One region of the Kitasatospora sp. NPDC058218 genome, then DNA from elsewhere that is predicted to be linked to it. Evidence: riboswitches for the same ligand, from Rfam matches in the RefSeq annotation. Region 1 holds a riboswitch; the other holds the start of a gene.
What was found. A riboswitch is a leader RNA that binds a small molecule or an ion and turns the genes downstream of it on or off. The one in region 1 is predicted to bind ZMP and ZTP.
Positions count from the first base shown of each region.

Region 2: linked by a shared signal. The riboswitch ahead of ACFVYI_RS14590 (glycine hydroxymethyltransferase) and the one ahead of ACFVYI_RS38625 (bifunctional 5,10-methylenetetrahydrofolate dehydrogenase/5,10-methenyltetrahydrofolate cyclohydrolase) in region 1 are both predicted to bind ZMP and ZTP.

Region 1 is NZ_JBHVWC010000090.1:23,970-33,729, reverse strand. It holds gene ACFVYI_RS38635 (GlxA family transcriptional regulator) at 126-1,082, shown strand; gene gap (type I glyceraldehyde-3-phosphate dehydrogenase) at 1,301-2,299, shown strand; ZMP/ZTP riboswitch at 2,508-2,593, shown strand; gene ACFVYI_RS38625 (bifunctional 5,10-methylenetetrahydrofolate dehydrogenase/5,10-methenyltetrahydrofolate cyclohydrolase) at 2,642-3,475, shown strand; gene ACFVYI_RS38620 (purple acid phosphatase family protein) at 3,727-5,313, shown strand; partial or broken gene ACFVYI_RS38615 (MerR family DNA-binding transcriptional regulator) at 5,481-5,600, shown strand; partial or broken gene ACFVYI_RS38610 (deaminase) at 5,603-5,680, shown strand; gene ACFVYI_RS38605 (aminotransferase class I/II-fold pyridoxal phosphate-dependent enzyme) at 6,056-7,318, shown strand; gene ACFVYI_RS38600 (hypothetical protein) at 7,318-8,547, shown strand; gene ACFVYI_RS38595 (NAD-dependent epimerase/dehydratase family protein) at 8,544-9,473, shown strand; gene ACFVYI_RS38590 (condensation domain-containing protein) at 9,548-9,760, shown strand, end outside.
Region 2 is NZ_JBHVWC010000019.1:80,284-90,043, forward strand. It holds gene ACFVYI_RS14575 (class I SAM-dependent methyltransferase) at 72-1,061, opposite strand; gene ACFVYI_RS14580 (DUF6624 domain-containing protein) at 1,483-1,992, shown strand; gene ACFVYI_RS14585 (aldehyde dehydrogenase family protein) at 2,201-3,640, shown strand; gene ACFVYI_RS14590 (glycine hydroxymethyltransferase) at 3,706-5,187, opposite strand; ZMP/ZTP riboswitch at 5,217-5,313, opposite strand; gene ACFVYI_RS14595 (ABC transporter permease) at 5,610-6,635, shown strand; gene ACFVYI_RS14600 (ABC transporter substrate-binding protein) at 6,779-8,530, shown strand; gene ACFVYI_RS14605 (ABC transporter permease) at 8,656-9,648, shown strand; gene ACFVYI_RS14610 (dipeptide ABC transporter ATP-binding protein) at 9,668-9,760, shown strand, end outside.

The DNA.
Region 1 (9,760 bases):
CTCGGTCCGGGCGGGTCTCGCCCGGTGCCGACCGATGCCGGCTGATGGCAGGATGCTTGCGTTAGGGGGCGTCCAGGTCACGGGTCCGACGGGGCCCGGCCGGCCGGCGGGACAGGAGGAGTCCGATGGCTCGCAGGAATCACCGCGTCGCCGTGCTCGTGCTGGAGGGCGCCAAACCGCTCGACGTGGGCATTCCCGCGCAGGTGTTCTCCAGCCGGCCGAGCATGCCCTACGAGGTGCGGGTGTGCGGGGCGGCACCCGGGCTGGTGACCGGAGGGGACGGACTCGCGTACCACGTGGCCGACGGCCTCGACGCGCTGGAGCAGGCGGACACCGTCTTCGTGCCCGGGTACCGGGATCCGGCGGCCACCGAGCCACCGGCCGCGGTGGTCCGGGCGCTGGTGGCCGCGCACCGCCGGGGGGCGCGGCTGGCGGCGATCTCGACGGGGGCGTTCGCGCTGGCGGCGACGGGGCTGCTGGACGGCCGGAAGGCGACGACGCACTGGCACTACACGAAGGCCCTCGCCGAGCAGCACCCGCTGGTGTCGGTGGACGAGAACGTGCTGTTCGTGGACGAGGGCGACATGCTCACCTCGGCGGGCGCGGCCTCGGGCATCGACCTCTGCCTGCACCTGGTGCGGCGTGACCACGGGGTCGGGCTCTCCAACCACGTGGCGCGGCGGCTGGTGGCCGCGCCGTACCGCAGTGGCGGGCAGGCCCAGTACGTCCCCCGGAGCGTGCCGGAACCGCTCGGCGACCTGTTCGCCGGCACCCGCGAGTGGGCCCTGGCGCACCTCGCCGAGCCGCTGACCCTGGAGGCCCTCGCGGGTGTCGCGCGGGTGTCGGCCCGTACGTTCTCGCGGCGGTTCGTGGAGGACACCGGCTACACGCCGATGCAGTGGGTGCTGCGGGCCCGGGTGGACCTGGCGCGCGAGTTGCTGGAGCGGACCGATCTGGGGGTGGAGCAGATCGCGGACCGGGTGGGGCTCGGCTCCGGGGCGAATCTGCGGCTGCACTTCCAGCGGATTCTCGGGACCTCCCCCACGGAGTACCGCCACACCTTCGCGGCCCCCGCCTCCTGATCACCTGTCCTGATCCCCCGCCCGCTGATCCCCCCACCGGCCGATCCTCCGGTCCCTCGCGGGCCACGGAGGCCGGCGGGATCCGCACTGGCGAGATCCTTGCGGTCGGTGGCGACAGGTATGGCGAGATCCTTGCGCACCCTGTCGATCCAGCCCCTGTCCGGGGTTCGTTCGAACGCCGAGCATGGAGAGCGAAACGAACGGAAGGGAAGACCCCAATGACCCGCATCGCCATCAACGGTTTCGGTCGTATCGGACGCAACAGCCTGCGTGCCCTGCTCGAACGCGGCAGCGACCTCGAAGTGGTCGCCATCAACGACCTCACCGCGCCCGATTCCCTTGCCCACCTACTCAAGTTCGACAGCTCGCTCGGGCGCCTCAACCGCCCGGTCTCGGTCGACGGAACCGACCTGGTGGTCGACGGCCGCCGCATCAAGGTCCTCGCCGAGCGCGACCCCGCCGCCCTGCCGTGGGCGGAACTCGGTGTCGACCTCGTGCTCGAGTCCACCGGCCGCTTCACCTCGGCCGAGGCCGCCCGCGCGCACATCGACGCGGGTGCCCGGCGGGTCCTGGTGAGCGCCCCCTCCGACGGCGCCGACGTCACGCTCGCGTTCGGGGTGAACACCGACGCCTACGACCCGGCCGCGCACGTCATCGTCTCGAACGCCTCGTGCACGACCAACGCGCTGGCCCCGCTGGCGTCGGTGCTCGACGAACTGGCCGGCATCGAGCACGGCTTCATGACCACGGTGCACGCCTACACCCAGGAGCAGAACCTCCAGGACGGCCCGCACCGCGACCTGCGCCGCGCCCGCGCCGCCGGTGTGAACATCGTGCCCACCACCACCGGCGCCGCCAAGGCCATCGGCCTGGTCCTCCCGAACCTCGACGGCAAGCTGTCCGGCGACTCGATCCGCGTACCGGTCCCGGTCGGCTCGCTCGTCGAGCTGAACACCACGGTGGCCCGCGAGGTCACGCGCGAGGAGATCCTCGCCGCCTACCGCGACGCCGCCGACGGCCGGCTGAAGGGCATCCTCGACTACTCCGACGAGCCGCTGGTCTCCGGCGACATCACCGGCGAGCCGGCGTCCTCGATCTTCGACGCCGCCCTCACCCGCGTGGACGGCAAGCACGTCAAGGTCGTCGCCTGGTACGACAACGAGTGGGGCTTCTCCAACCGCGTCATCGACACCCTCGAACTCCTCGCGCAGAACTGACCCGGCGAACTCTCGTCCCGTTCGGGGCCGCGCCGCCCTGCCGGAGTCGGGGGGAGTCGGCGGGCCACCGCCCCGCTGCCGCCCGGCACTCCGGGCGGCAGCGGGGCGGTCGGGCACCCGGCCAGGCCCCCGCACCGGGCGTCGGCGGGCGTCGACCGTTTCGTCGCCGCTTCGGCAGTGCCCGCCTCCAGCCCCGTCGACTAGGGTGGGGGCGGGCCGTGACTGGCGCTGAGGTGGAGAACCACCGGGGAGCGGTCCGACATCTCGTCGATGCCGCGCGCCTGGGCGCCTCACCGTGAAGCCCAGGAGTGACACGTGGTTGAGACACGAACGGCCCGGCTGATGGACGGCACCGACCTCGCCCGCCGGATCACCGAATCCAGCGCGGCGGCCGCCGCGGACATTCGCCGGCGCACGGGGATCTCCCCCTGCCTGGCGACCGTGCTGGTCGGAGCGGACCCGGCGTCGGTGACCTACGTCCGGATGAAGCAGGCCCGCTGCGAGAAGGCCGGCATCCTGTCACGGCATGTGGCCCTGCCGGCCTCGGTGAGCACCAGCGGCCTGGTGGAGACCGTCGGTGCTCTCTCCGAGGACCCGCAGGTGCACGGCATCCTGCTGCAACACCCGGTGGGACCGCACATCGACGAGCGTGCCGCCTTCGAGGCGATCGCCCCGGCGAAGGATGTGGACGGGGTGACCATGAACTCCTTCGCGGCGATGGGGTTCGGGCTCCCCGGCTTCGTGTCCTGCACGCCGGGCGGGATCATGCGCCTGCTGGACGAGTACGGCGTCGACCTCGCCGGCAGGCGTGCCGTCGTGGTGGGACGCAGCGCCATCCTGGGCAAGCCCGTGGGCATGCTGCTGCTCGGGCGGGACGCCACGGTGACCTACTGCCATTCCCGCACCACCGACCTGGCGTCGATCGTGCGCGAGGCCGACGTCCTGGTCGCCGCGGTCGGCCGGCCGCGCTTCATCTCCGGGGAGGACATCAAGCCCGGTGCCGTGGTCATCGACGCGGGCTACAACCCGGGCAATGTCGGGGACGTCGACTTCGAGGCCGCCCGGCACCGGGCGAGCCTGATCACCCCCGTGCCCGGCGGTGTCGGCCCCATGACCATCGCCGTCCTCCTCGCGCAGACGGTCGACGCCGCGACACGTCAGCTGGGCCTGAGCTGATCCACGGGTCCTCGTGACGGCGGACCACGCGCCGTCACGAGGACCCGGGCCCGGTGCGCGCTCCGACCCGCGCGTTCCTCACGTGCCGAATCCCGGGCCCCAATGGCTTCGGTGCCCGCGGCGACGCCGCACCGGGTGTTCTCGCGCGCGCCCGCGCCGCCGTCCTGACGCACCGCCCGCGTGCGTGGTGGGTGGGGAGTTCACGCGGCCGGCCCCGTGCGGTTCACCTCCGTGCGATAGGCCTGACGGTCATGAACGCTTCCAGTGGACAACCCCCCGTCAGCAGGCGCGGGCTCCTGGCCGGCGCCACCGGTGTCGGTCTCGGCGGCGCCGTCTCCCTCTCCGGCATCGCGGCCGCGCCCGCCGCCGCCTCCCCGCTGCTGTTCCAGCGGCCGGACCGATCCGGTGCGCCGCGCGTCGCCGGCCTCCACCTGCAGTTCGGCCCGGACGCCTCGCGTGAGGTGGTGGTCTCCTGGCACACCACCACCTCGGTCTCCAACCCGCGCGTCATGTACGGCACTTCGCACGGCGGCTTCGGCCGGACCGAGCAGGCCTCGACCAGTACCTACCGCGACGGCGCGTCCGGCACCGAGGTCCAGGTCCACCACGCCCGGCTGACCGGCCTGTCCGCCGACACCGACTACGTCTACGCCGCACTCCACGACGGAGCCACCCCGGAGCTCGGCACCGTCCGTACCGCACCGCGCGGGCGGACCGGCTCCTTCACCTTCACCAGCTTCGGCGACCAGGGCACTCCCACCCTCGGCAAGCGGACCGCGGCCGGCTTCGTCAACGACAACCTCGGCAGCCCCGCCGCCGGTGACACCACGGCCGGAGTGGAGCGCGTCGCCCCGCTGTTCCACCTCGTCAACGGGGACCTCTGCTACGCCAACCTCGCCACCGACCGGGTCCGCACCTGGTCCGACTGGTTCGAGAACAACAGCCGCTCCGCCCGCCACCGCCCCTGGATGCCCGCCGCCGGCAACCACGAGAACGAGCGCGGCAACGGCCCGATCGGCTACGGCGCCTACCAGACCTACTTCGACCTGCCCGCGTCCGGCGGCGACGACGAACTGCGCGGCCTCTGGTACGCGTTCACGGCCGGCGCGGTCCGCGTCATCAGCCTGAACAACGACGACGTCGTCTACCAGGACGGCGGCAACTCCTACGTCCACGGGTATTCCGGCGGGGCCCAGCAGCGCTGGCTGGAGCGGGAGTTGGCCGCCGCCGACGCGGATCCCGAGATCGACTGGATCGTGGTCTGCATGCACCAGGTGGTCATCTCCACCGCCGACAGGTTCAACGGCGCCGATCTCGGCATCCGCGAGACCTGGGTACCGCTCTTCGACAAGTACGGCGTCGACCTGGTGGTCTGCGGTCACGAGCACCACTACGAACGCTCGCACCCGATCCGCGGCCAGCAGCCGACCGACACCCGCACCCCGATCCCGGTCGCCACCGACACCGGGACGATCGACACCACCCGGGGCACCGTCCACATGGTGATCGGCGGCGGTGGCACCTCCGCGCCCTCCAACGGGCTCTTCTTCGATCCCCCCAAGGCCCGCGTCATCACCGGCGTCGGCGCCGCCGACCCGGCCACCGGCAAGCGGCCCCCGGTGTACGTGACCGAGGACGCGCCCTGGTCGGCCTTCCGCGACGCCGACAACCCGTACGGCTTCGCCGCCTTCGAGGTCGATCCGGGCCGACGCGGCGGCCGGACCACCATCGCCGTCACCTACTACTCCGTCAGCGGCCCGTACGGCGACCTGGTCCCCGTCGACCGCTTCACCCTCACCCGCCCGCGGGGCGCCCGCGGCAGCGGCCGCCGGCCCTGAGGCGCGCAGCCGGCACCCGGGCACCGACCGGGTACCGGCCGACCCGGCAGCTGGCCCCTCCGCCGGTCGTGGGACGCCGGCTGACCCCGGCGCACCCCTCGGGTGATGCTCTTGACCCTCACGTGGCGTCAGGCTGCACGGTCGGTGCCGTGAAGGATCACTGGACCGTGGGACGCGTGGCCGAGCTGGCCGGCGTGAGCGTCCGCACGCTGCACCACTATGACGAGATCAGGCTCGTTCGGCCGTCGGCGCGGACCGCCGCCGGATACCGGGCCAGCATCGGCGGCACGAGCTGCTCGACCGGTTCCACCTGGACGTCGTGCCCAGCCCGAGCGGGGTGACGCACCACCTGGTCTGGCGAAAGTGACCCGTCCACGGGACAGCCCCGGGCAGCTGTTCGGCCTCCCGGGGCTGCCCTGCGGCCGGCCCCGGGAGCCTTGGCGCCCTATGAGTCGAGCGGGATGACGGCGTGGGTGTCCCAGCAGATCTGCCAGCCGTGCAAGTCCGCGCCGGGCACCGGGACGCGCTGCCAGTACACCTCGATCAGGGCGATCCGTCTCACGGTCTTGTCCCCTGCCTTCTCCGGTAGCCCATCCCCGCGTTCCTCGCCGTCGTCCGGCGCGGCTCGTGCGCCCCGCCAGTCAGGTGACAGGGGGCCATCCGGCTGGCTCGAAGCGTGGGCACCCGAGTAGATTTCACGCTTTGTATCGCGAGTGTCACCCGAGGTGAAAGCAGGGCCCTCATGGCGGATGTCTTCGACAAACACCTCTCGTCATCTGCCCCGTCATTCGTGGACACCGGGTTCAGACCCTTCTACCAAGCCCTGTCGGCCAGGGATGGCGAGGCTCGGGTCCGGGGCGAGCGCGTGGTTATGACGGCGTGCAACGACTACCTCGGACTGTCGGGCGATTCACGAGTTACGGGCGCCGCTGCCAGGGCGACGGAGCGTTACGGCGCGTCCTGCTCCGGAAGCCGTGCGCTCTGCGGAACGCTGCCGTTGCACGAGGAGTTGGAGGCCCGGCTGGCCGCCTTCCTCGGCTGCGAGGCGGCGATCGTCACGACGACCGGCTTCCAGGCGAACCTGGCGCTTGCCCCGCTGTTCGGCCGTGGTGACCTCGTCTTCAGCGATATGGCCAACCACGCCTCCCTCATGGACGCCATCCGGCTCGGCTGGGCGGGCAAGCGCCCGTACCGCCACTCGGACATGGCGCGTCTGGAGCGGCAGCTTGTGACCGCCGATCCCGCTGCCGGCAAAGTGATCGTGACCGACGGGCTGTTCTCGATGGAGGGGGACCTGTGTCGGTTGCCGGAGATCTCCGCGCTCGCCCGCCGCCACGAGGCCAGGCTGGTGGTCGACGGTGCCCACGACATCGGACTGCTGGGGGTCCGTGGGCGGGGTGTGGCGGAGCACTTCGGCGTGCCGGACGCAGTCGACCTGTACACCGGCACCTTCTCGAAGTGCTTCGGTTCGATCGGCGGCTTCCTCGCGGGTCCCGCCGAGATCATCGGCTATCTGCGCTACACCGCACGCTCGCTGCTCTTCAGCGCCTCGATGACGCCCGCCGCCGTCGCGGCCGCGCTCGCTGCGCTGGACATCGTCGAGGTGGAGCCGGAACGCCGCACCCGCGTGCTCGATCTGGCCGGGTGGCTGGACAGCGGGCTGCGGGCGCTCGGCTTCGACACGGGGACCACCAGGGCGGTGGTCCCCCCGATCATCCCCGTGTACATCGGCGAGGCCGGGCTGTGCGCGCGGATGTGGGAGGAGGTCCTCGCCGAGGGCGTGTTCACCAGTGCGGTGGTTGCTCCCGCGGTGCCGGTGGGCCGGGCGCTGATCCGCCTGACGGTGCAGGCGACGCACACCGACGAACACCTGGCGCGCATCCTCGGCGCCTTCGCCGCCGCGGGCCGCCGCCTTGGGGTGATTTCCGCCGGAGGCGCCGTTGTAGCAGTGGGTCGCGCCGCTGCTGTGGGCTCGCACCCGAACTCGATGCCGGTGCACGTCTGATGACCGCCCGCGCTTCCGGCCCTGCTGTCACCGTCGGCCACTCCGCCGACGGTCCTCCCGTCATGGTCACCCCCGTACGGGATCGCGCCGACACCACCGCCTTCGTCCGGCTGCCGTACGCCGTCTACCGCGATGATCCGCTGTGGGTTGCCCCGTTGGAGCGTGAGCGGCGTGCTTTTCTCGATCCCGGGCGCAACCCGTTCTTCGAGGTGGGCACGGTCCAGTTGTTCCTCGCCCGGCGTGGCAAGACGGTCGTGGGCCGGATCGCCGCCGTCGTCGATCCTCGTCACCAGGAGCGGGGCGACCTCGACTGCGGCCAGTTCGGGCTCTTCGAGTGCGTGGACGAGCCCGCGGTGGCGGCTGCCCTCTTCGACACCGCGGCCGACTGGCTGGGCGAGCGGGGACTCAGCCGGATGCTCGGCCCGTTGAGCTTCTCGGTCAACGACGAGTGCGGACTGCTCGTCGACGGCTACGACTGCCCGCCCACCATGCTCATGCCGCACAACCCCCCGTACTATCCACGGCTCTTCGAGGACTGCGGCTTCACCAAGGCCCAGGACCTGCTGTCCTGGCGGGTCCCGATGCCGGCCGACGGCGAGCCTCCCGCCGGATTCCGCCGCGCCGCGCAACGCGCTCTGGCCGCCCCGGGCGTCCGCGTCAGGGCGCTCGACCCGGACCGCCTCGATGTCGACATGGCCATCGTCAGGGACATCTACAGCGACGCCTGGTCGCAGAACTACGCCGCCACGCCGATGACCGACCGGGAATTCACGCACTTCGTACGGGGCGTCACGCCGATCCTGAGGCCCGAGCTGGTGCAGATCGCCGAAGTGCACGGTGAGCCCGCAGGCTTCCTCCTCTGCCTTCCCGATTCCAACCAGGCACTCCGGGCCGCCCGCGGACGACTCACCAGCTACGGCGTGCCCATCGGACTGGTCCGCATCGCCCGCGCCACCCGCAGGATCCAGCGGACCCGCGTCGTGGCCTGCGGCATCAAGCGGGAGCATCGCAACCGTGGCCTCGCCGCCGCCATGTTCGCGCAGACCCAGCGGGCCTCGTTCCGACTCGGCCACACCGAGACCGAGATCTCCTGGGTCCTGGAGGACAACCGGCACAGCAACGGCCATGCCAAGGGCGCCGGCGGCATCCTCTTCCGCATCCACCGCCTGTACGAGCGCACCGGACGAAGTACACCGCAGGGGGTACAGCCCGTGAGATACACCGTATGAGGTACCTCGTCACTGGTGCGACCGGCTTCGTCGGGCAGTGCCTGGTCCGCCACCTCGTCCGTTTGGGGCACGAGGTGACCGCCCTCGTCCGGGGCGGGCGGAGGATCCCCGGAGTCTTCCCCGGGCTCCGGACGGTCGAGGGCGACCTCGCCACCGGCGCGGGTCTGGCCACGGCTGCCGAGGGCGTCAACCGGGTCATCCATCTCGCCGCAGTCACCAAGGCCCGTAGCCCGGACGGCTACGCCGAGGTCAACGCCCAGGGCACCGGCCGACTCTGTGCCGTTCTCGCCGCCCTCGCGGAACCGCCGCGCCTCGTGCTCTGCTCCTCCCTCGCTGCCGCGGGCCCTGGACGGCAGCGGCGCGAACAGGACCCACCGACACCGGTATCCGCGTACGGCCGCAGCAAGCTTGGCGGCGAGCTGGCACTGCGCGCGAGCGCCGACCGGCTCCCGGGTGTCGTCGTCCGCCCGCCCATCGTCTACGGCCCCGGCGACCGTGAGTTCGGACCGAGACTGGTGAAGGCGGTCCGGGCCGGAGTGCTCCCCGCCGTGGGTCGCCCGGGCCCGCGCCGCTACTCGCTCCTCCACGTGGACGACCTCTGCCGGGCCCTGCTCACCGCCGCCGAGTGCGGTGAAGCAGGCGCGGTCTATCACGTCAGCGACGGGGTCGAGCACCGTTGGGAGCACATCGGTGCCGTCACGGCGGCCGTACTCGGTTGCCGCCCGCCCCGTGTGATCCACATTCCGACACTCCTGGCCGTAGCTGTCGGCCACGCCGGCCGGCTGACCGGCATCTCCCTCGTCAACCCGGACAAGGTCGCCGAGCTTCAGCACCCCGCCTGGACGAGCGCCGTCGGCCGCCTGCCGTTCGTGCCGGCGGTGGCTCTCCCGGAGGGGCTGGCCACCACTTTGGCCTCCTACCGGTGAATCAGTTGAAGCCACGACGTCTGTCACCCACCGAGCGCCTCCTTTGGGCGGTGGGTGAGGTACTGCCCGTCAACGTGGCTATCACCGGCCGGATCCGGGGCCGGACCACCCCCGGTCGGCTGCGCGAGGCACTGGCCGCGACCCGCGCCCGCCATCCGCTTCTCACAGTCCGCGTCGCCGCCTCCGGCCCCTGGGGGGCGTGGTTCACCACGGACGGAGTGCCGGCCCCGGAGCTGCGGTTCGTCCGCGCCGGTGACCTTCAGAGCTGGACCGCGATCGTCGAGGAG
Region 2 (9,760 bases), on a different contig from region 1:
GGGGCGTGCCGAGCACTCGGCACGCCCCCGGGCCTTCTCCGCTCCTGCGGGGGGCGTCGGTCGCGGCGTGGTCAACCGCGGCGGGCGCGGCGGATGGCGGCGGTCACCACCGGCGGGAGGAGGTCTCCGGCGACGCGCTTGGCCACGTTGGCCGGGCGGCGGAGTTCGGCCGCCCGGACGCGGCGGACGGCGAGGTCGACGTCGGCCTCCTGCTGCGCGCGCAACGCCTCCGCCTCCGCCCGCTCGGCCTCCCGCCGGGCGGCCTCGGCGGCCAGCCGGTCGCGGTGGCGCGAGGGCCGGAACGGCTCGATGCCTTCGGAGCTGCCGCCGATCCGCACCAGCCGCCGCCCGTTCAGGGTCTCGACGGCGAGCCGGCAGCCCTCGGCCAGTCCGACCCGGTCCAGCAGGTCCTGCTGGGCGGGCTCCGGATCGCCCCAGGTGCCGTAGAACTTGCTCTCGGTCAGCACGATCGGGGTGAGGCCGTGGTTGAACACCGCCTCCCAGGTGGCCGCGGCGACGCCGGGCGTGTGGGCGGAGCGGTAGTCGTCCAGGACCACCACGCCCTGCGGTTGCAGCGCCGCCCGGGCCACCCGGAGGTCGTCCACCACGTGCTCGTACAGGTGCGAGGCGTCGATGTGGATGAAGCGGAAGGCGCCGGCCGGGAGGCGGCCGTCGGCGAGCACCGAGGTGGGCGCCTGGATGATCTCCGGAAGCGTGTCGTGGAAGGAGAGGTAGTTGGACTCGAACGCCGTCCGGGTCAGCGACTTGCGGTAGGACATGGACATCTCGGCGGCGTTCTCGTCGTCCGGGGCGTCCAGGTCGAACAGGTCGCAGACCGTGAAGCTCTCGGTGGGCTGCCGGTGGCCGCCGATCACGATCGCGCTGCGCCCCAGGTAGGCGCCCATCTCCAGCAGGTCACCGGTGACGCCGGTCCTCCCCTGGCGGCCGAGGAACCACTCGAAGAGGTGACGGTCGTGGTCCCAGAACCAGCCGGGGACGTCATCGAGCAGGGCCGGCTCGGTGGGCCGGTGCTGCTCGGCGCTCAACGCGGCGTCGGTCACGAAGTTGCTCCTTACACGGTGCGGACGACCAGTGGGAACGATCTCCGGCGCGGACACGCGCGGCACGGGGTGCACGAGCCGGCGACGGAGGTCACCGCCCGGCGTTTCCGGAGCAGCCTGTGGACCGGCGTGGACGGACGCCGCTCGAACCCGCTGCCCACGGTAGCCACGCGCGCCGGAGTGCGCCGCAATCTACCGCCCGCTGTCCGGAGTTGAGGAGATGTCGCGCGGGTGTTTTCGTCCAATGCGCGATTCTGAGCACTCGGGGAGACAGCGGCCCGGGGAGGGCCGGTTCGTCCATACTGCCGCCCGCGCGCCCGGTTTGTCACCATCCAGCGGAACGATCTTCGTCGCGGCGCGCGCGCCTACCGTTGTCCCGGGCCGCCCCGGACCGGGGGGCCGCGGACGACGGGAGCGGAGAATGACCACCACGGCAGGACAGGTACTGGCCGCGGAGCTGCTGGGGATGATGGCCGAGGACCAGGCGGCCACCCATCTCGCCAACAGCGCCGACCTCGCGGAGCAGGCGGCCTGGCGGCGGCTGACCGCGCGGAACGGCGACCGGCTCGGGGCGGTCATGGCCGCGCACGGCTGGCCGGCGGAGCCCCTGGTCGGCGCCGAGGCGGCCCGGGCCGCCTGGCTGATCGCGCAGCACGCCGACCGCCAACTCGACGTGCAGCGCCGGGCGGTGTCCCTGATGACGGCCGCGGTGGCGGACGGCGCGGCGAGCGCGCGGGACCTGGCCTTCCTGGCCGACCGGCTTGCCGTGAACGAGGGGCGGGAGCAGCGGTACGGCACCCAGATCGGTGCGGTGGCGGACGGGCGGCCGGTGCCGTGGCCGTGCGAGGAGCCGGCGCGGCTGGACGAACGGCGGGCGGCCGTCGGGATCGAGCCGTTCGACGAGTACACGGCGCGGTTCGCGCCGCGCTGAGCGGCTGCGGGAGGGCCCGGCGCGCGGGGCGGGGGCGGGTGTGGCGCGGGGCGTGGGGCGTGCTCGGCGCGGGGCGTGGGCCGGCGCTCGTCAGGGGCGTGGCGGTCCGGGGGGATCCGGCTCTTGCGCCGGGCTGCCCGGGCGCCCTTGACTGGCCCTTTGGCTAGCGACGCTCGTTAAGCGGACGATCGGACGAGAGGACCACCCGGTGCAGCAGGACGCGGAGCAGGGCACCCACTACGGCGACCAGTACATCGACGGCGAATGGCGGCCCTCCCTGGACGCCGGGTCGATCCCGGTACTGAACCCGGCGACCGAACAGGTGCTCGCCACCGTCCCCGCCGGCGGCACGGCCGACGTGGCCGCCGCCGTGGCCGCCGCCCGCCGCGCGGCCCGGAGTTGGGCCGCCACCTCCCGCGAGGACCGGCTGGCGCTGCTCACCCGGCTGCGGGACGGCCTGGCCGGGTGCCAGGAGGAGATAGCCGCCACCGTGGTCGCCGAACTGGGCGCGCCCATCGGCTTCGCGACCGCCGTGCACGCCGGCCTGCCGCTGGCCGTCGCCGGCTCGTACCTCGCGCTGCTCGCCGAGTACCCCTTCGAGGAGCGGATCGGCAACTCGGTGGTGCTCGCCGAGCCGGCCGGGGTCGTCGCGGCGATCACGCCGTGGAACTATCCGCTGCACCAGATCGTGGCCAAGGTCGTGCCGGCCCTGGCCGCCGGGTGCCCGGTGGTGCTCAAGCCCGCCGAGGACGCCCCGCTGGTCGCCCGGCTGTTCGCGCGACTGGTCCACGAGGCCGGCTTCCCCGCCGGGGTGTTCAACCTGGTGACCGGTACCGGCGCGGCGGCCGGGACGGCACTGGTCGGGCACCCGGAGGTGGACGTGGTCTCGTTCACCGGCTCCACCGCCGTCGGCCGGACCGTCGCCGAGACCGCCGGCCGGGGCATCAAGCGGGTGGCGCTGGAGCTGGGCGGCAAGTCCGCCAACGTGGTGCTGCCCGGCGCCGACCTGGCCCGTGCGGTCAACGTCAACGTCGCCAACGTCTTCGCCAACTCCGGCCAGACGTGCAGCGCCTGGACCAGGTTACTGGTGCACCAGGACCAGTACGAGGAGGCGGTGGCGCTCGCCGCGAAGGCCGCCGCCAAGTACCTCCCGGGCGACCCGGCCGATCCGCGGACCCGGATCGGGCCGGTGGTCAGCGCCCGGCAGCGGGAGCGGGTGCGCGGCTACATCACCGGCGCGCTCGCCGAGGGCGCCCGTCTGGTCGTCGGCGGCGCGGACGCCCCGGCGGGCCTGGACACCGGCTTCTACGTCCGGCCGACCGTACTCGCCGATGTCACCAACGACATGACGGTGGCTCAGGAGGAGGTCTTCGGACCGGTGCTGGCCGTCCTGGCCTACCGCGACGAGGAACACGCCGCCGAACTGGCCAACGGCACCGAGTACGGCCTGGCCGGCGGCGTCTGGGCGGCGGACACCGACACCGCCGCCGCCTTCGCCCGCCGTCTCGACACCGGCCAGGTCGACCTCAACGGCGGCCGCTTCAACCCGCTGGCCCCGTTCGGCGGTTACAAGAACTCGGGCCTCGGCCGCGAACTGGGCCGGCACGGCCTGGCGGAGTTCCTGCAGCACAAGTCGCTGCAGTACTGAGGCGGCACGGAGGACGTCGGGGGCCCGGCGGTGCCGGGCCCCCTCGGGCATCGATCGCGCAGGCGTCAGACCAGCTCGACGCCCGGGTAGAGGGGGAAGCCCGCGAGCAGGTCGGCGGCGCGATTGGCGACGCCCTCGCGCAGGGTGTCGTCCAGGAGGTACTGGGCCTTGGAGGGGGCTCCGGCCGCGGTGGTGACGGGGGCGGTGCCGCGCAGGACGGTGTCGATCAGGGCCGCGATCTCGTCCATCTCGGCGACGCCCAGGCCCCGAGTGGTCAGCGCGGGGGTGCCGAGCCGGACGCCGGAGGTGTACCAGGCGCCGTTCGGGTCCCGCGGGACGGCGTTGCGGTTGGTGACGATGCCGGAGTCCAGCAGCGCCGCCTCGGCCTGACGGCCGGTGAGCCCGTAGCCGGAGACGTCCGCGAGCACCAGGTGGTTGTCCGTGCCGCCGGTGACGAGCGTGCCGCCGCGGCGCAGCAGGCCCTCGGCGAGCGCCTGCGCGTTGTCGACCACGCTCCGGGCGTACGTCCGGAACTCGGGGCGGCGGGCCTCGGCGAAGGCGACCGCCTTGGCGGCCATCACGTGCGAGAGCGGGCCGCCGAGCACCAGCGGGCAACCGCGGTCGACGTGTTCGGCCAGCTCGGCGGTGCAGAGCACCATGCCACCGCGCGGGCCGCGCAGTGACTTGTGGGTGGTGGTGGTGACGATGTGGGCGTGCGGGACGGGGTCGTGGTCGCCCGTGAGCACCTTGCCCGCGACCAGGCCGGCGAAGTGCGCCATGTCGACCATCAGGGTCGCGCCGACCTCGTCCGCGATCTCGCGCATCGTACGGAAGTTGACCAGCCGCGGGTACGCGGAGTAGCCGGCCACCAGGATCAGCGGGCGGAACTCGCGGGCGGTGGCACGCAGCGCGTCGTAGTCGATCAGTCCGGTGACCGGGTCGGTGCCGTAGCTGCGCTGCTCGAACATCTTGCCGGAGATGTTCGGCCGGAAGCCGTGGGTGAGGTGGCCGCCGGTGTCCAGGGACATGCCGAGCATCCGCTGGTTGCCGAGCTCGCGGCGCAGCTCGGACCAGTCCTGCTCGGTGAGGTCGTTGACGTTGCGGACCTCGGCGCGCTTCAGGGCGGGGCTCTCGACGCGCTGGGAGAGGACGGCCCAGAAGGCGGTCAGGTTGGCGTCGATGCCGGAGTGCGGCTGGACGTAGGCGTGGTCGGCGCCGAAGAGCGCGCGGGCGTGCTCGGCGGCGATCGTCTCGACGGTGTCGACGTTGCGGCAGCCGGCGTAGAAGCGGCGGCCGGCGGTGCCCTCGGCGTACTTGTCGCTGAGCCAGTTGCCCATCGCGAGCAGGACGGCCGGGGAGGCGTAGTTCTCGCTGGCGATGAGCTTGAGCGAGGCGCGCTGGTCCTCGATCTCCTGCCCGATGGCGGCGGCGATCCGCGGCTCCACCTCGCGGACGACGTCGAGGGCGCTGCGGAAGGCGGTGTTGGCGGTGGCGCCGGCGGCGGTGTGCGGCGCGGCGGGGGTGGCGGGGGTCGCAGGGGTGGCCAAGGCGGTCTCCTCGTGACGGATGGACGAGTACGGACGGCCCAGGCGCTCGGCAACATGGCGTGCGGGTGCACGGAGCCGCTTCCCGATGGTCGATTCCATCCGTGCGCGCCAGTCGCGACTCACCGGGATCGTACCAATGCGCCGGCGGATGTGGCGGAGGTCTCAGAATGCGGGACGGACCGGAGCTTTTGCCCCGCTATGCCCGTTCTTCTGCAACGGCAGTATTGCAACGGAATGAAGCCGTCACAATCCCCGAAACATTGCACCCGAACTCTGCCGGGAATGATTTGCGGAAGTCCGGCCGTGTCCGATCTGATGGCGTTCGGCAGGCCACCGGGAAACCCCCGCGGGGCCGGTCCGGAAATGCACACCAGCGCACCCTCACCCACGGGGCGGCGGAGAATTCGGGGAGTACGCCTCTCATGGCAGCGGTCGAGACAGTCACAGAGCCCTCCGGAGCCGACACCGCCGGCCAGGCACCCCCCGAGGAGGCCCCCGCCGGACGGCCGCCGGCCACCGCGGCGGCCCCGCGGGGCCCGCTGCGCCGGATCCTGCGCGACCGGGTCGGCGCCACCGCCCTCGTGGTCGTCCTGCTCTTCCTGCTGCTCGCGCTCGCCGCCCCGCTGATCGCCGCCCTGTACGGCAGGAACCCGGTCGAGCACTACGGCCAGAACACGCCCGGCCTGCTCAGCGACGGCGGGCTGCCGATGGCACCGAACGGCGGGATCTCGGGCGACTTCTGGTTCGGCCTGGAGCCCGGGCTCGGCCGCGACGTCCTCACCCAGCTGCTCTACGGGATCCGCACCTCGCTGCTGATCGCCTTCGCCTCGGCCGCCGTCACCACCACGCTCGGGGTGCTGGCCGGAGTCGCGGTGGGCTACCTCGGCGGGATCACCGACCGGCTCTTCGGTTTCCTCTCCAATGTGCTGCTGGCCTTTCCGACGCTGCTCCTGCTGCTCGCGCTCAGCCCCGTCATCCAGTCCCGGCTGGTCGATCCCGACACCGCCGAGCCCGAGTGGATGCAGTTCCTGGTCCTGATCCTGGTGTTCTCCGCGTTCGGCTGGATTCCACTCGCGCTTTCCCTCCGGGCTTCCGTGCGGTCACTCCGGGAAAGGGATTTCGTGCAGTCCGCCCGGGCCCTCGGCGCGAGCGGATTCCATATCGTGTTCCGTGAACTCCTGCCGAATGTCCGGGCGCAGCTCCTGGTGCACGCGACGATGGCGGTGCCGACCTTCGTCGCCTCCGAGGCGGTGCTCTCCTTCCTCGGCGTCGGCATCAACGAGCCGATCCCGGACTGGGGCCGGATGATCGCCCGGGGCTCCGAGGTCTTCCAGGCCGACCCGACGTACATGTTCTTCCCCGGCGTGGCGCTGCTGCTCTTCGTGCTCGCCTTCAACCTGCTCGGAGACGCCGTACGGGACGCACTCGACCCGCGCGCCGCCCGCTGAGCACCGCCGTCCGCTCGTTCGGACCGGCCCCGCCCTCCCCCTCGGGAGGGCCCCTCCGCCGAGGAGCGGCCCTCCTCCCGGAACCGCTTCCCCTCCTCCCTTTCACCTAGCCGCCCCGCCCCCGGGGCAAGGAGAGATTCGCCATGCGCTGGATCAAACCGTCCCTCGCCGTCATCGCCACCGCGGTGCTGGCGACCTCCTGCTCGGCCGGCGCGGGCTCCACCTCCGGCGCCGGCGCCGGCGCCGCCAAGGAATCCTCGCCGCTGACCGCCGCGCTCGGCACCGAGAAGGAGAGCGCCGGCCCGGCCCCCGCCGTCCCCGGCGCCCGCCCGGGCGGCACCGTGAACGTCTACAACACCACCGACTTCCGCCACCTCGACCCGCAGAAGGTCTACGCGGGCGCCGCGTACAACACCTCGCTGCTCTGGGGCCGCCAGCTGACCCAGTACCAGGTGGTGGACGGCAAGGCCAAGCTGGTCGGCGACCTCGCCACCGACACCGGGACCTCCGCCGACGGCGGCCGCACCTGGACGTACCGCCTGAAGGAGGGCGTGGCCTGGGAGGACGGCCAGCCGATCACCTCGCAGCAGGTCAAGTACGGCATCGAGCGCTCCTTCGGCAAGGGCTACGAGGTCGGCCCGCCGTACTGGCCGCAGTGGCTCACCGGCGAGGCCAGCTACGACGACGCCCGCAAGAAGTACGGCGGCCCGCAGGACGGCGACCTCGCCGCGATCGAGACCCCGGACGACCGCACCCTCGTCCTGCACTTCCCGCAGCCGCAGGCCGACGTGCCGTACATGGCCGCGCAGTCCTCCTCCTCCCCGGTGCGCAAGGACAAGGACACCGGCACGGACTACGACCGCCTGCCGTTCTCCAGCGGCCCGTACCGGATCGCCGAGCACGTCCAGAACACCCGGCTGGTGCTGGAGCGCAACCCGCACTGGAAGGCGGAGACCGACCCGATCCGCAACCAGTACCCGGAGAAGTTCGTCTTCACCTTCGGCAAGGAGGCGCTCAACATCAACCAGGAGATCCTCTCCGGCCGGGACGGCGGCGCCGACGCCACCACGGTGGCCACCCAGCTCTCCCCCGAGCTCTACCAGAGCGTCGACACCGACCCCGAGGCCAAGGAGCTGGTGGTCTCCGGCCGGCAGGGCGCCTTCGTCACCCAGCTCGTGATCAACAACGAGCGGGTGCCGGACGTCCAGGTCCGCAAGGCGCTGCACCTCGCCTACCCGCGCCAGCAGGCGCGCCAGGTCCAGGGCGGCACCCGGGTCGGCGAGCTGGCCACCACGCTCAGCTCCCCCGCGCTGGTCGACTGGCAGAAGTACGACCTGTACCCGGCCAAGCCGGAGGGCGACCCGGAGGCCGCCAAGCAGGAGCTCGCCAAGGCCAAGCAGCCGCCGGCCGCCCTGACCTACGCGTACGCCAACACGCCGAACGGGCAGCGGGTCGCCCAGGTGCTGGTCGAGGGCTTCGCCAAGGCCGGGATCACCATCGTGCCGAAGCCGATCGACGCCAAGGCGCTGCTGGACGAGGCGCACCGCGCCGACTCCCCGTACGACCTGTTCGAGGAGACCAGCTCGGTCGACTGGCCTACCCCGTCCACGCTGGTCCCGTTCTCCTTCGACGGCCGGGCCAACAGCGACCTCAACTCCGCCCGCTACCACAACGCCGAGGTGGACAAGGAGATCGACCGGATCAACCAGATCGGCGAGCCGCGTGCCAAGGCCAAGGAGCTGTACGCGCTGGAGCAGACCGTGATGAAGGACGTGCCGGTGCTGCCCTTCGCCTACCCGACCATGAACCAGCTGCGCGGCAGCAACGTCGGCGGGGCGTTCGTCCACCCGATCTACGGCTCGGTCAGCCTGGCCTGGCTCTACCTCAAGTCCTGACGTCCTGACGCCCCCGGTGGCTCGGCCCGTGCGGCGGGCCGGGCCGCCGGCCCCCCTTCCGCCCCTCCTCCCGCTCGCCCTCCCCTCCTCCCTCCTCCCGTCCCCTCCTCGACCCCGGACCGGCCATGCTCTCCTTCGCCCTGCGGCGGACCCTCCAGGCCCTCGCCGTCCTGGTCGCGGTCTCCGCCGCCGCCTTCGCCCTCTTCTACGCCGCCCCCGCCGACCCGGCCCGCGCGGCCTGCGGCCCGCGCTGCGACTCCGGCCAGGTCGCGTCCGTCCGCCAGAGCATGGGCCTGGACCAGCCGCTGCTCACCCAGTACACCGACTACCTCGCCGGGGTCGTCGCCGGGCGGGACATCGCCGACGTCGACGGCTCGGTCATCCACTGCGAGGCGCCCTGCCTCGGCTACTCCTACCGGCTCCACCAGCCCGTCACCGAGGCCCTGGTCGACCACCTGCCGGTGACCTTCTCGCTCACCGCCGGCGCGCTCGCCGTCCTGGTGCTGCTCGGCCTCGGCACCGGATTCGTCTCCGCCCTGCGCCACGGGACCAGGACGGACCGGCTGCTATCCGGCTTCACCCTGGTCGGTGCCAGCGTGCAGATCTACTTCCTCGGGTACGTCGCCCAGTGGGCACTGGTCTACTCGACCGGCCTGCTGCCGTTGCCCTCCTACACGCCGCCGACCGAGGACCCGGCCGCCTGGGCGGGCGGGATGCTGCTGCCCTGGCTGGTCCTCGGCTTCGTCAACTCGGCCGTCTTCGCCCGGCTCTCGCGCTCCCAGCTGCTGGAGACGATGAACGAGGAGTACGTCCGCACCGCGCGCGGCAAGGGCCTCGGCCGGCTGCGCACCCACCTCAAGTACACCTCGCGCGGCGCCGCCGGCCCGCTCGTGCAGCTGCTCGGGCTGGAGGCCGGCGCGCTGCTCGGCGGCGCGGTGATCACCGAGACCGTGTTCGGGCTGAACGGCGTCGGCACCTTCGCCGCCGAGGCCGTCTCCGGGCAGGACCTGCCGGCCGTGGTCGGCGCCGTGCTGCTCGCCGCCTGCTTCGTGGTGCTGTTCGTCGCCCTGGCCGACCTCGCGGTGGCCTGGCTCGATCCGCGCATCCGCCTCAGCTGACCCCCTCTGGAGTGTTCCGATGACCCCCTCCACCGAAGCGGTGCTGAGCGTCCGCGACCTGTCGGTGTCCTTCGCCGACCCGCGCGGCGGCGCGCCCGTCCGGGCCGTCCGC